DNA from 4 places in the Enterobacter bugandensis genome. Region 1 is predicted to be linked to each of the others. Evidence: predicted binding sites of a transcription regulator. Region 1 holds the regulator's gene; each other region holds the start of a gene.
The links. The regulator CRP, encoded in region 1, controls carbon source genes, mostly activating them, when cyclic AMP is high. The targets are predictions, from matches to a motif close to ATGTGANNNNNNTCACAT.
Positions count from the first base shown of each region.

Region 1 (3,138 bases):
CGCTATACGCGGCCTGAGATGGACATGGCGATCCGCAAGGCGCGCGATCTGGGTAAACACATCAGCTACTTTGGCCCCGAAGCCAATGATTTCGGCCTGCTGGAGCAAACCTTCCGCGAATACGGTCAGAGCGGTACCGGGCAGTCCCGTAAGTATCTGCACACCTACGACGAAGCCGTACCCTGGAACCAGGTGCCGGGCACCTTTACCCCCTGGCAACCGCTGCCGGAACCCACCGACGTGCTGTTTTATGAAGGATTGCACGGCGGCGTTGTTACGCCTCAGCACGACGTGGCGCGCCATGTGGATCTGCTGGTCGGGGTGGTGCCGATCGTTAACCTGGAGTGGATCCAGAAGCTGACGCGCGACATGAGCGAGCGCGGCCATTCGCGCGAGGCGGTAATGGACTCGGTGGTGCGCTCCATGGAAGATTACATCAACTATCTCACGCCGCAGTTCTCCCGCACGCACATTAACTTCCAGCGCGTGCCGACCGTGGACACTTCCAATCCGTTCGCGGCGAAAAGCATCCCGTCGCTGGATGAGAGCTTTGTGGTGATCCACTTCCGCAATCTTGAAGGCATTGATTACCCCTGGCTGCTGGCGATGCTGCAGGGCTCGTTTATTTCCCACATGAATACGTTAGTGGTTCCCGGTGGAAAAATGGGGCTGGCAATGGAGCTGATCATGACGCCGCTGGTGGAGCGACTGATGGAAGGGAAGCAGATCGCGTGAACATGTTCCCTCTCCCCGTGGGAGAGGGTTAGGGTGAGGGCATCAACACGCACGATGCCCCAATAATTAAGCCTCGATCACTTCATACGAATGGGTGATTTTTACCGCTTTCTCCAGCATTAACGCCACAGAGCAGTATTTCTCCGCAGAGAGATCCACCGCGCGTGAGACCGCCGCGTCTTTCAGTTCTTTCCCGGTGACAACAAAGTGCAGATTAATGTGGGTGAACAGGCGTGGCGCCTCTTCGCGACGCTCTGAGGTGAGTTTAACCTCGCAATCCGTCACGTCATGACGGCCTTTTTGCAGAATCGACACCACGTCGATCGCGCTGCATCCGCCTGCCGCCATCAGCACCATTTCCATTGGGCTTGGAGCTTTATCGCCGGAGTTACCATCCATCAAAATCTGGTGTCCTGATGCGGACTCGCCCAGGAACGTTAAACCTTCAACCCACTTCACGCGCGCTTGCATATTCATTAACTCCAACGTTGCATTTTTGGTGACAGATTACGCGTGCGTTACATTTCTCGCAATGGAAGGCGACCTGCATCATGCTGAAGCGAGACACCAGGAGACACGCGGCAAAAGCTATGCTAAAACACTCAGGATGCTACAGTAATACATTGACGTTACACATGTATGCAGAGGACATCAAACTTTACTGGCTGCGAAACGTTACGACAGCCGACTTCCCAGGGTATGGGTAAGAATTCGATTGCAACCCCAGAGTCCGGATGCATCTGATGACTCTGGTGACAGCTTATAACAGAGGATAACAGCGCATGGTGCTTGGCAAACCGCAAACAGACCCGACTCTCGAATGGTTCTTGTCTCATTGCCACATTCATAAGTACCCATCGAAGAGCACGCTGATTCACCAGGGTGAAAAAGCGGAAACGTTGTATTACATCGTCAAAGGCTCGGTGGCAGTGCTGATCAAAGATGAGGAAGGCAAAGAGATGATCCTTTCCTATCTGAACCAGGGCGATTTTATCGGTGAACTGGGCCTGTTTGAAGAAGGCCAGGAACGTAGCGCCTGGGTTCGCGCAAAGACAGCATGTGAAGTGGCTGAAATTTCTTATAAGAAATTCCGTCAGTTGATTCAGGTAAACCCTGACATCCTGATGCGTCTTTCTTCCCAGATGGCGCGCCGTCTGCAGGTGACGTCAGAGAAAGTGGGTAACCTCGCCTTCCTGGACGTGACTGGCCGTATCGCGCAGACTCTGCTGAACCTGGCGAAACAGCCAGACGCGATGACCCACCCGGACGGCATGCAAATTAAAATTACCCGTCAGGAAATCGGTCAGATCGTCGGTTGCTCCCGCGAAACGGTGGGCCGTATTCTGAAAATGCTGGAAGATCAAAACCTGATCTCCGCCCACGGTAAAACCATCGTGGTTTACGGAACCCGTTAATCCTGCCTAAACGGCGTGCCATCGCAAGGTGTCACGCCGTTTTTGTCTCTATTCCCCATGTGGCGCAGGCTGATCTATCACCCGGAAGTTAACTACGCACTACGACAAACGCTGGTGCTATGTCTTCCCGTGGCCGTGGGCCTGATCCTGGGACATCTTCAGCAGGGCCTGCTGTTTTCTCTCGTCCCCGCCTGCTGCAACATTGCCGGTCTGGACACGCCCCATAAACGCTTTTTCAAACGTCTGATAATTGGCGGCTCGCTGTTTGCTGGCTGTAGCCTCGCGGTGCAGCTTCTGCTGGCTCGCGATATTCCCCTGCCGCTGATCCTGACCGTGCTGGCGATGACCCTCGGCGTCACCGCCGAAATCAGCTCGCTCCATGCCCGTCTGCTTCCCGCGTCACTCATTGCGGCCATCTTCACCCTGAGCCTCGCCGGTAATATGCCCGTGTGGGAGCCGCTGCTGATCTACGCCCTCGGCACGCTGTGGTACGGGCTGTTTAACTGGTTCTGGTTCTGGCTGTGGCGGGAGCAGCCGCTGCGCGAATCTCTGAGCCTGCTCTACGTGCAGCTTGCGGATTACTGTGAAGCCAAATACACTCTGCTCACCCAGCATACGGATCCGGAAAAATCCTTACCGCCGTTGCTGACGCGCCAGCAAAAGGTGGTAGACCTGATAAGCCAATGCTATCAGCAGCTGCATATGCTCGCCGCCAACAAGAACCACGAATATAAACGGCTGTTGCGCACCTTTCAGGTGGGGCTGGATCTTCAGGAGCATATCTCCGTTAGCCTTCACCACCCGCAGGAGGTGCAAAAGCTGGTTGAGCGCAGCCATGCCGAAGCGGTGATCCGCTGGAACGCACAAACCGTCTCCGCGCGCCTGCGGGTGCTGGCCGATGATATTCTCTACCACCGCTACCCCACGCGCTTTAACATGGACAAACAGCTCGGCGCGCTGGAGAAAATCGCCCGTCAGCACCCGGATA
Region 1 covers NZ_LT992502.1:4,303,810-4,306,947, forward strand. Annotated here, with positions in the region: gene DG357_RS20940 (phosphoribulokinase) at 1-735, shown strand, start outside; gene DG357_RS20945 (OsmC family protein) at 802-1,206, opposite strand; gene crp (cAMP-activated global transcriptional regulator CRP) at 1,518-2,150, shown strand; gene DG357_RS20955 (YccS/YhfK family putative transporter) at 2,208-3,138, shown strand, end outside.

Region 2 (3,138 bases), 2.4 Mb from region 1:
GCGTTCGGGCAGAAAAAGCTGGTGACCATTGCGGTGGGCGCGAATGCGGAAAGTCCGAAAAGCTGGGTGGATGTCAAAGCCATCGCCCCGCTCCTCGACTACATCAACCTGATGACCTACGACATGGCGTACGGGACACAGTACTTCAACGCGAACCTGTATGACTCCAGCGCCTGGCCAACGGTGGCTGCCGCCGACAAATACAGCGTCGATTTTGTGGTGAACAACTATCTGGCCGCCGGACTTAAGCCGAAGCAGATGAACCTCGGGATCGGTTTTTACGGCCGCGTACCGAAACGTGCGGTTGAACCGGGGATTGACTGGAGCAAGCCGGACGCGCAAAAAAATCCGGTCACACAGCCCTACTTTGGACCGCAGGAGATCGCCCTGTTTAAGTCGCTCGGCTATGACCTGACTAAAGATACCTACGTGAAGTACAACGATATCGTGAAGAAGCTGCTGAACGATCCGCAGAAACGTTTTACCGAGCACTGGGACGACCGGGCGAAGGTACCGTGGCTCTCGGTAAAGGGTGCCGATGGCAACGCGCTGTTTGCGATTTCGTATGAGAATCCGCGTTCTGTCGCGATCAAGGCGGACTACATCAAAGAGAAAGGTCTCGCCGGGGCGATGTTCTGGGAGTACGGAGCGGACGACAATAATCAGTTAGCGAAACAGCTGGCGGAGTCGCTCGGGATCCCGCATAAGTAGTAAGACACCAGGCCCTCTCCCACAGAGAGAGGGCCTGGTGAGAGCATCAACCCGCACCGTTATTGCATTTTGATTGTCGCAATCGGCTTCGGCGTGATGCCAAAATCTTCCTTCAGCTCGCGCTTGCTCTTCATCACCATCTGACCGTTAGTGTCGATAGTCATGTGTTGCGCATCGGTGTTATTGCGCGCCTGCCACAGCATCACCAGCTGCAAACTGTTCTCTTTTTGCTCAGGCGTGAGCGCCACACCGTCCGGCCATTTTCCCAGCTCAACGGCGGTCACCAGACGCTGATAAACTTCCGGGGTCATCCCGTTAATCATGTCCTCAATATTCACGATCTCTCCCTTTCAAAGGAATAATTTGCTGAATCGTTTTTTCAACCCTTAATCTGGTCGCCGTTTTCATCATCGGTGAAGCTCATTGAGGCTGAATTCACGCAGAAACGCTCACCCGTTGGCTGAGGACCGTCCGGGAAGACGTGCCCCAGGTGCGCGTCGCAGTTACCGCAGCGAATTTCCGTGCGCACCATACCGTGCGACGAGTCGGTCAGATAGCGGATTGCGTCATCGCTCACCGGCTCGTAAAAGCTCGGCCAGCCGCAGCCGGAGTCGTATTTCGTTTGTGAATTGAACAGCGGGGCATCGCAGACCAGACAGTGATAGACACCGTCTCGCTTGTTGTGCAGTAATCGCCCGGTAAATGGCGGCTCCGTGCCGTGATTCTGGGTCACGTAAAACTGCATTTCGGTGAGGTTTTTTTTCAAATCGTCAGGGTTATGTTGGTTCGACATATGCTTACATCTCGCTGTAGAAACAGACATCTTTTAACCCGGATTCTAACAAAACATTAACACCCTTGCGTGCACTTTTGTTCTAAACTTATGTGTCGCGAAAAGGCGGTCAGGCAATTGTGATCACGTTCACATTTTTATCCTGCGAGGACTTTAAAATTCCGGGCGCAGCCCCCATGTGGTTGCAAGCTCAAAGGGAAAGTGAGGCGAGTCAGTCGCACAAACGTTAGTCACAGGATTGATTTGTCGCAATGATTGACACGATTCCGCTTGACGCTGCGTAAGGTTTTTGTAATTTTACAGGCAACCTTTTATTCACTAACAAATAGCTGGTGGAATATATGACTATCAAAGTAGGTATCAACGGTTTTGGCCGTATCGGCCGTATTGTTTTCCGTGCTGCTCAGAAACGTTCTGACATCGAAATCGTTGGTATCAACGATCTCCTGGACGCTGAATACATGGCGTACATGCTGAAGTACGACTCAACTCACGGTCGTTTCGACGGCACCGTTGAAGTGAAAGACGGCCACCTGGTTGTTAACGGCAAAACCATCCGCGTTACTGCTGAGAAAGACCCAGCTAACCTGAAATGGAACGAAATCGGTGTTGACGTTGTTGCTGAAGCAACCGGTATCTTCCTGACCGACGAAACTGCACGTAAACACATCACTGCGGGTGCGAAGAAAGTTGTTCTGACTGGCCCTTCCAAAGACAACACCCCAATGTTCGTTCGCGGTGCAAACTTCGAAACTTACGCTGGCCAGGACATCGTTTCTAACGCATCCTGCACCACCAACTGCCTGGCACCGCTGGCTAAAGTGATCAACGACAACTTCGGCATCATCGAAGGTCTGATGACTACCGTTCACGCGACCACCGCTACTCAGAAAACCGTTGACGGCCCTTCTCACAAAGACTGGCGCGGCGGCCGTGGCGCGGCTCAGAACATCATCCCATCCTCTACCGGTGCTGCTAAAGCTGTAGGTAAAGTACTGCCAGAACTGAATGGCAAACTGACTGGTATGGCGTTCCGCGTTCCAACTCCTAACGTATCCGTTGTTGACCTGACCGTTCGTCTGGAAAAAGCTGCTTCTTATGAAGAAATTAAGAAAGCAATCAAAGCTGCTTCCGAAGGCCCAATGAAAGGCGTTCTGGGTTACACCGAAGACGACGTTGTATCTACCGATTTCAACGGCGAAGTGTGCACTTCCGTGTTCGATGCTAAAGCAGGTATCGCACTGAACGACAACTTCGTGAAACTGGTTTCCTGGTACGACAACGAAACCGGCTACTCTAACAAAGTACTGGACCTGATCGCTCACATCTCCAAATAAGTTGAGATGAGTGATTGATCCATAAAGGCGACTTCGGTCGCCTTTTTTATTGTTTTTTAGACAGAGGATTGCTTAATGATAAATAAAATTTTTGCACTTCCGGTAGTCGAACAACTTACCCCTGTGCTCTCCCGCCGTCAGATTGACGGTGCTGACGTTATCGTCGTTGACCACCCGCGCGTTAAAGCCTCCGTGGCGCTGAACGGCGCGCACCTGCTCTCCTGGAAACCGGAAGGCGAAGCGGAAGCGCTGTGGCTGAGTGACGCCACCTCGTTCAAAAAAGGGGATGCGATTCGC
Region 2 covers NZ_LT992502.1:1,871,467-1,874,604, reverse strand. Annotated here, with positions in the region: gene DG357_RS09165 (glycoside hydrolase family 18 protein) at 1-711, shown strand, start outside; gene DG357_RS09160 (YeaC family protein) at 771-1,049, opposite strand; gene msrB (peptide-methionine (R)-S-oxide reductase MsrB) at 1,091-1,504, opposite strand; gene gapA (glyceraldehyde-3-phosphate dehydrogenase) at 1,846-2,841, shown strand; gene DG357_RS09145 (D-hexose-6-phosphate mutarotase) at 2,917-3,138, shown strand, end outside.
Region 2: the regulator CRP is predicted to act here: its motif matches at 1,622-1,639, upstream of msrB (peptide-methionine (R)-S-oxide reductase MsrB).

Region 3 (3,138 bases), 4.2 Mb from region 1:
GCGATACCAATCACCAGACGGGCGATGTCGTCCTCTTCTTCACCGAAGCGCACGCCGTCAGGATACTGACAGAACACCACGCCGGTTTTCAGCACGCGGTCTTTCGCTTCAACCGTACCGTGCGGAACCGCGATGGATTCACCCAGGTAGGTTGGCGTCAGTTTTTCACGTTCCAGCATCGCGTCAACGTATTCTGGCTGAACGTAGCCGCCCTTCACCAGCTGTTCACCGGCAAAGCGAATCGCCTCTTCTTTGGTGCTCGCGGTACGGCCGAGGAAGATGTTCTCCGCGCCCAGCTTAAACAGGTGAGCATTGCTCTCGTCAAAGCTGTCCTGCAGGCTGGTGCGCACTTTCACTTCGTTGTCTTCGTGGCGCTGCGCGGCAACCAGACGTTCGGTCAGGCTGGTGTACAGGCCGCTGTCCAGGAAGTTGGTCAGCGAGATGTGCTGTGCCTGCGGTACCTGACGCATAGCGCGCTCGGTCAGATCGCGGTGCGTGATGACCAGGTCAACGTCCGGCGGCAGGTTGTTAATCGCGCTGTTGGTCACAGAGATATTGGTCAAACCCGCATCCTGCACTTTCTTACGCAGCACGCCGGCACCCATTGCGCTGGAACCCATACCGGCGTCGCAGGCAACGATGATTTTACGCACGTGGCTCAGGTCGTTAGAAACATCGCCAGCCGCCAGTGGGGTCGCACCTTTGGATTCGGCTTTCATGTCGTGCATACGACGGGTTGCCGCTTCGATATCGTCGTCTTCTTTCACCTTGCTGGTTTTCAGCAGGATAGAAGAGACCACGAAGGAGACCGCCATCGCCGCACAGATCGCCGCGATGTTCGCGAAGTACGCGCCTTTCGGCGTCATCGCCAGCACCGCCAGGATAGAGCCTGGAGAAGCAGGGGAGACCAGACCGCCGCCCAGCACGCTCAGGGTGAACACACCAGTCATACCGCCGAGGATAACGGCCAGGATCAGACGTGGGTTCATCAGCACGTACGGGAAGTAAATTTCGTGGATACCGCCCAGGAAGTGGATGATAGCCGCGCCGCCAGCAGACTGCTTCGCGCTGCCGCGACCAAAGAACATGTACGCCAGCAGAACGCCCATACCCGGACCCGGGTTCGCTTCAATCAGGAAGAAGATGGACTTGCCGAGATCGTGAGACTGCTGAATACCCAGCGGCGAGAAGATACCGTGGTTAATGGCGTTGTTCAGGAACAGGATTTTCGCCGGTTCAACGAAGATAGACGCCAGCGGCAGCATGTCGTGCGCCACCATGAAGTTAACGCCCGCCGCCAGCAGTTTGGACAGCACTTCAACAGCCGGACCAATGCCGAGGAACGCCAGAATCGCGAGGATCATCCCGATGATGCCCGCAGAGAAGTTGTTCACCAGCATTTCGAAGCCGGACTTGATCTTGCCATCAACCCAGACGTCGAATTTCTTAATCGCCCAGCCGCCCAGAGGACCGGCAATCATCGCACCGAGGAACATCGGCATATCCGCACCGACGATCACGCCCATGGTTGTGATGGCACCCACGACGCCACCACGGTCACCGCCCACCAGACGACCACCGGTATAACCGATGAGCAGCGGCAGGAGATAGGTAATCATTGGGCCAACAAGTTTCGCCAGCGTTTCGTTAGGCAACCACCCTGTCGGAATGAACAATGCGGTGATAATACCCCACGCGATAAACGCGCCGATATTTGGCATCACCATGTTGCTGAGGAAACGACCAAAGCTTTGAACTTTGATCTTGAAATCGGATGACATAAAACACCCCTTCTTCTGTTTACGCTTAGGCTTGCGGCCCGAGGTTTATTGTTAATGAGGCGGCAGAGGTAGCCGGACCCTGTTCTGATGCTGTGAAATCTGGCACTGAATCGTTCAACTGTCCAGACAGTGGAATTTTGTGTGATGCATGTCACGTAAATGTAGGGGGTGTGGCGTTGAATGAAGTGACCTGAGTCACAAAATAGGCGAGTAAAAAAAATACGATGGCGAAAAATAGAGCAAAAACCACCTCTTTATGTGATTGATATCACGTTTTGTTTTTGCGTGTTTGTTTCCGGATTGTGACTGGTTTCACAAAATATTTTTATGCGGATTTCTCCGACTGCGATCGGTGTCAGGACGGCCTCGAGTAACACGGAAAGCTAATAAAACAGTTTACATATGTAGTATGGCGGAAAGTTGAAACCTGAATTACGCTCATAATGTAAGGTTCAGTATATTATTATTCAGGATATATTTTGACACGCTTATAAACTTGCGTGGAGATATTATAAAAACCGATACTCCCCGGCTCTGAAATAATCAGTGTGCCTTTTAAATTTAAAAATAAATTAATTAGGCTGCGTGCTGTTTTATTAATGTAATGAGTTGACGTTGTTTAAGTGAGGAGACTATGTTTCTCAACTATTTCGCGCTGGGTGTGTTGATTTTTGTATTTCTGGTTCTTTTTTACGGAATCATCGCCATTCATGACATCCCCTATAATATGGCTAAAAAGCGTAATCATCCCCATGCCGATGCTATTCATACGGCAGGTTGGATAAGCCTGTTTACGCTTCATGCCATCTGGCCGTTCCTGTGGATTTGGGCCACGCTGTACCGCGAAGATCGCGGCTGGGGCATGCAGAACCACATTACTAAGCCTGATGAGGTTCCGGGGATGGATGCGCTGGCCAAACGCGTGGCCGAGTTAGAACACAAGCTGGCAGCGGTTCAGCCTTCTGATGATAAAAACACGCTGGAGCGCTAATCATGGATCTGTTGATTATTCTGACCTATGTGGCATTTGCCTGGGCAATCTTTAAAATATTCCGTATTCCGGTAAATCAGTGGACGCTTGCTACCGCGACGTTAGGCGGGGTGTTTATTGTTGCCGGACTCATTCTTCTAATGAACTATAACCATCCGTATACCTTTACGGCGCAAAAAGCGGTAATTTCCATTCCGATTACGCCGCAGGTCACGGGGGTGGTTACTGAAGTGACCGATAAAAATAACCAGCTCATTAAAAAAGGCGAAGTGTTATTTAAACTGGATCCGGGCCGTTATCAGGCGCGCGTCGACAGACTGAAGGCGGACCTGGTGACCGCGACGCACAATATCGACACTCTGAAAG
Region 3 covers NZ_LT992502.1:142,631-145,768, forward strand. Annotated here, with positions in the region: gene DG357_RS00720 (PTS mannitol transporter subunit IICBA) at 1-1,781, opposite strand, end outside; gene DG357_RS00725 (DUF3302 domain-containing protein) at 2,416-2,772, shown strand; gene DG357_RS00730 (HlyD family secretion protein) at 2,775-3,138, shown strand, end outside.
Region 3: the regulator CRP is predicted to act here: its motif matches at 1,921-1,938, upstream of DG357_RS00720 (PTS mannitol transporter subunit IICBA).

Region 4 (3,138 bases), 2.2 Mb from region 1:
AATCCCTCTGGCGTCTCTTTACTCCCTTTTGCGACCGGTTTGTACCCAGCGACGCGTTTACCGCTTGCTGTCAGAGCCTGCAGCAATGCGCGGGATACAACGGTCTTGCCGACAGAGGTATCTGTACCAGTAACAAAGAAACGCTTAAGCATGACTCACTCCACCTCTTGGGTATGCTTCGAAAATATCAACCAGGTAAATAATTCAGTGGAGGAAGTCTACGGGATGCGTGCGCTACCCGGCTTGAGATAGCGCAATTTTTCTTACATCTGCGGAAAAGAGTTAACCCTGTAACAGGCGGATAAGCAGCGAGCCATTGTACATGGCATCTTTGACCAGCGCCGCGCCGGCCATCGTGCCCTGGTTGGAAAACTGGGTACTTTCTACCGCAATATTTCTGCTGTAGGCGGGAAGCGACTGCTGCTGAATACAGGCCGTAATCGCCGGAAAAAGGATCTCCGCCGCCTGGCTGAGCGGTGAGCCGATCAGGATTTTTTGCGGATTGAAGAGGTTCACCATAATCGCCAGAATGCGGCCTACGTTATTACCCACCCCGGTAATAATGTCCTTCGCCAGCAGATCCCCCTGACGCGCGGCGGCGCAAAGGGAATCCACCGTTAAGGGTTGGCCGTGCAGCGAGGAACTCATGGACTGACTGAGCCTCACCTGCGCCAGTTCGAGCACGCTTTCCACGCTGGCGATCGTCTCCAGACAGCCATGGTTCCCGCAGTAGCAGCGTTTACCGTACGGGTCGACCTGGGTATGGCCAATTTCCACCAGGCTGCTGCTCCCGGCGTGGAGAAGCCGTCCGTCGGTGATCACCCCCGCCCCGACGTTATGGTCGATGACCACCTGAATGACATCCCGCGCACCGCGCGACGCGCCGAACAGCGCTTCCGCCATCGTCCAGGCGCTGATGTCGTGCTGAATATAGACCGGGACGCCGGTATGGTTTTCCAGCACTTCGCCCAGCGGCATCTCTTTAACATCGTCGTAAAACGGCATGCGGTGAACAATACCATTTTCGGTATCAATAATGCCGGGCATGGTGATGGCAATCGCCGTTAAGCGTTCAAGCCGCTGCTGATGGCGAATAAAGAAGCGATCGATATGGGAGACAATCGCATCGAGAAGCGGTTCCTCGGCGTTGAGCGGCAGCTCAAGCCGGTCTTCCACCACCAGCTTGCTGCTGAGATCGCGTAGTGCAAGGAAGATCTCTCCGCGGCTGATGCGCAGCGAGAGGTAGTGCCAGGCTTCCGTCTCGACCACCAGACCGACCGCCGGACGACCACGGCTGCCCGGCTCCTGAATTTCCGTCTCCTGGACCAGGTGCGCTTCCAGCATTTCGCGGACAATTTTGGTGATACTGGCAGGTGCCAGCTGTGCCAGGCGCGACAGATCGATACGCGAAACCGGACCAAGCTGATCAATCAGGCGATACACCGCGCCAGCGTTGGTCTGCTTAATCTGATCAATATGCCCTGGCTGACTATCAGCAACCACCTCGTACTCCCTTATTTTCGAGCTTCGAAATAAACTGTTGGCTATGGTGAAGCACTTCCATGGGTGTCGTCAAATATTTACTTAGCCTTGTGATTTACCGCACATTTTTACCCGTTTTCCAGGGAAATATCAGACCGCGGAAGCCTGGATTAACCGCTGTTTGAAGCGCTGGGCAGCATGACTCTGTTCGCGATGTTTTGACCACACCAGCCACATCTCCGAAACGGCATCCTCCTCGGCGATAGCAACCCAGCGCATCTCGCGTAGCTGTACCCGCTTAAAGGAGGCCGGGAGTATCGACACGCCCAGCCCGGCGGCGACCAGGCCGATAATGGTCATCGCCTCTCCCACTTCCTGGGTAATGACCGGCGCCAGATCGTAGCGGCGCATCAGCCCCAGAATATCGTCATACAGGCCCGTCCCGACCTGCGGGTCAAAAAAGACAAACGGCTCTTTTGCCAGCTCTGCCAGCGAAACCATCGGACGCGACGCCAGCGGGTGATCGTTCGGGATCATGGCCATCAGCGGTTCGCGCAGGATAACCTCCCACGCCAGCGTGTCCGGCAGCTGGGTATTACGCATCAGCCCCAGATCGAGCGCACCTTCGTTCAGCGGCGCAATCTGCTCGCGGGTATTAATTTCGCGCGTCTGAATATGCACGTCCGGAAAATGACGGCGGAATGACGAAAGCGTCTGCGAGACGGCGCTGATAAACGGCGCGGACGAGGTAAACCCGATCCGCAGCTCCCCGGCTTCCCCAAGATAGAGCCGTTCCGCCCGGGCAGCGGCGTCGTCGACCATGCTCAGAATTTGTCGGCTGTCGATCAGAAACTGCTTACCCGCTGCCGTCAGGCTCACGCTGCGGTTGGTGCGGGCCAGAAGACGCGCCCCGACCTGCTGTTCGAGGATTTGAATCTGCTGGCTTAAGGGCGGCTGAGAAATGTTCAGTCGTGCCGCCGCGCGGCCAAAATGCAGCTCTTCGGCGACGGCGACAAAGTAGCGAAGATGACGCAGCTCGATATTCATATTTTTAAAGTATCATTTGAGATTATTAATATATTAGACAGAATATTTACATTTTCCTACCCTGAAGGTGTGGTCATACCCGTCACCAGAAATCACGGGGATGTTTAAGCAAGGAAACTGTGTGAGTCGTACATCTACCATTGATATCGAGCCGGCCAGAGATATTAATGATTTGCCTGTAGCATCGCAGCCGGTTCAGTTCATCAAACGTGGTACCCCCCAGTTTATGCGCGTCACGCTGGCGCTCTTTTCCGCCGGTCTGGCAACGTTTGCCCTGCTCTACTGCGTTCAGCCGATTCTGCCCGTTCTCTCCCATGAGTTTGGCGTATCGCCCGCCAGCAGCAGCGTTTCGCTTTCCATTTCAACCGGGATGCTGGCAATTGGCCTGCTTTTTACCGGCCCGCTCTCCGACGCCGTTGGCCGTAAACAGGTGATGGTAACCGCCCTGATGCTGGCCTCGGTCTGTACGTTACTCTCGACCATGATGACCAGCTGGCACGGCATTTTGATGATGCGCGCGCTGATCGGGCTATCGCTCAGCGGCGTGGCGGCAGTCGGGATGACCTATCTCAGCGAGGAGATCCACCCGAGCTTTGTTGCCTTTTCGAT
Region 4 covers NZ_LT992502.1:2,112,727-2,115,864, reverse strand. Annotated here, with positions in the region: gene bioD (dethiobiotin synthase) at 1-152, opposite strand, end outside; gene mlc (sugar metabolism global transcriptional regulator Mlc) at 283-1,503, opposite strand; gene DG357_RS10385 (LysR family transcriptional regulator) at 1,633-2,529, opposite strand; gene DG357_RS10380 (MFS transporter) at 2,651-3,138, shown strand, end outside.
Region 4: the regulator CRP is predicted to act here: its motif matches at 1,591-1,608, upstream of mlc (sugar metabolism global transcriptional regulator Mlc).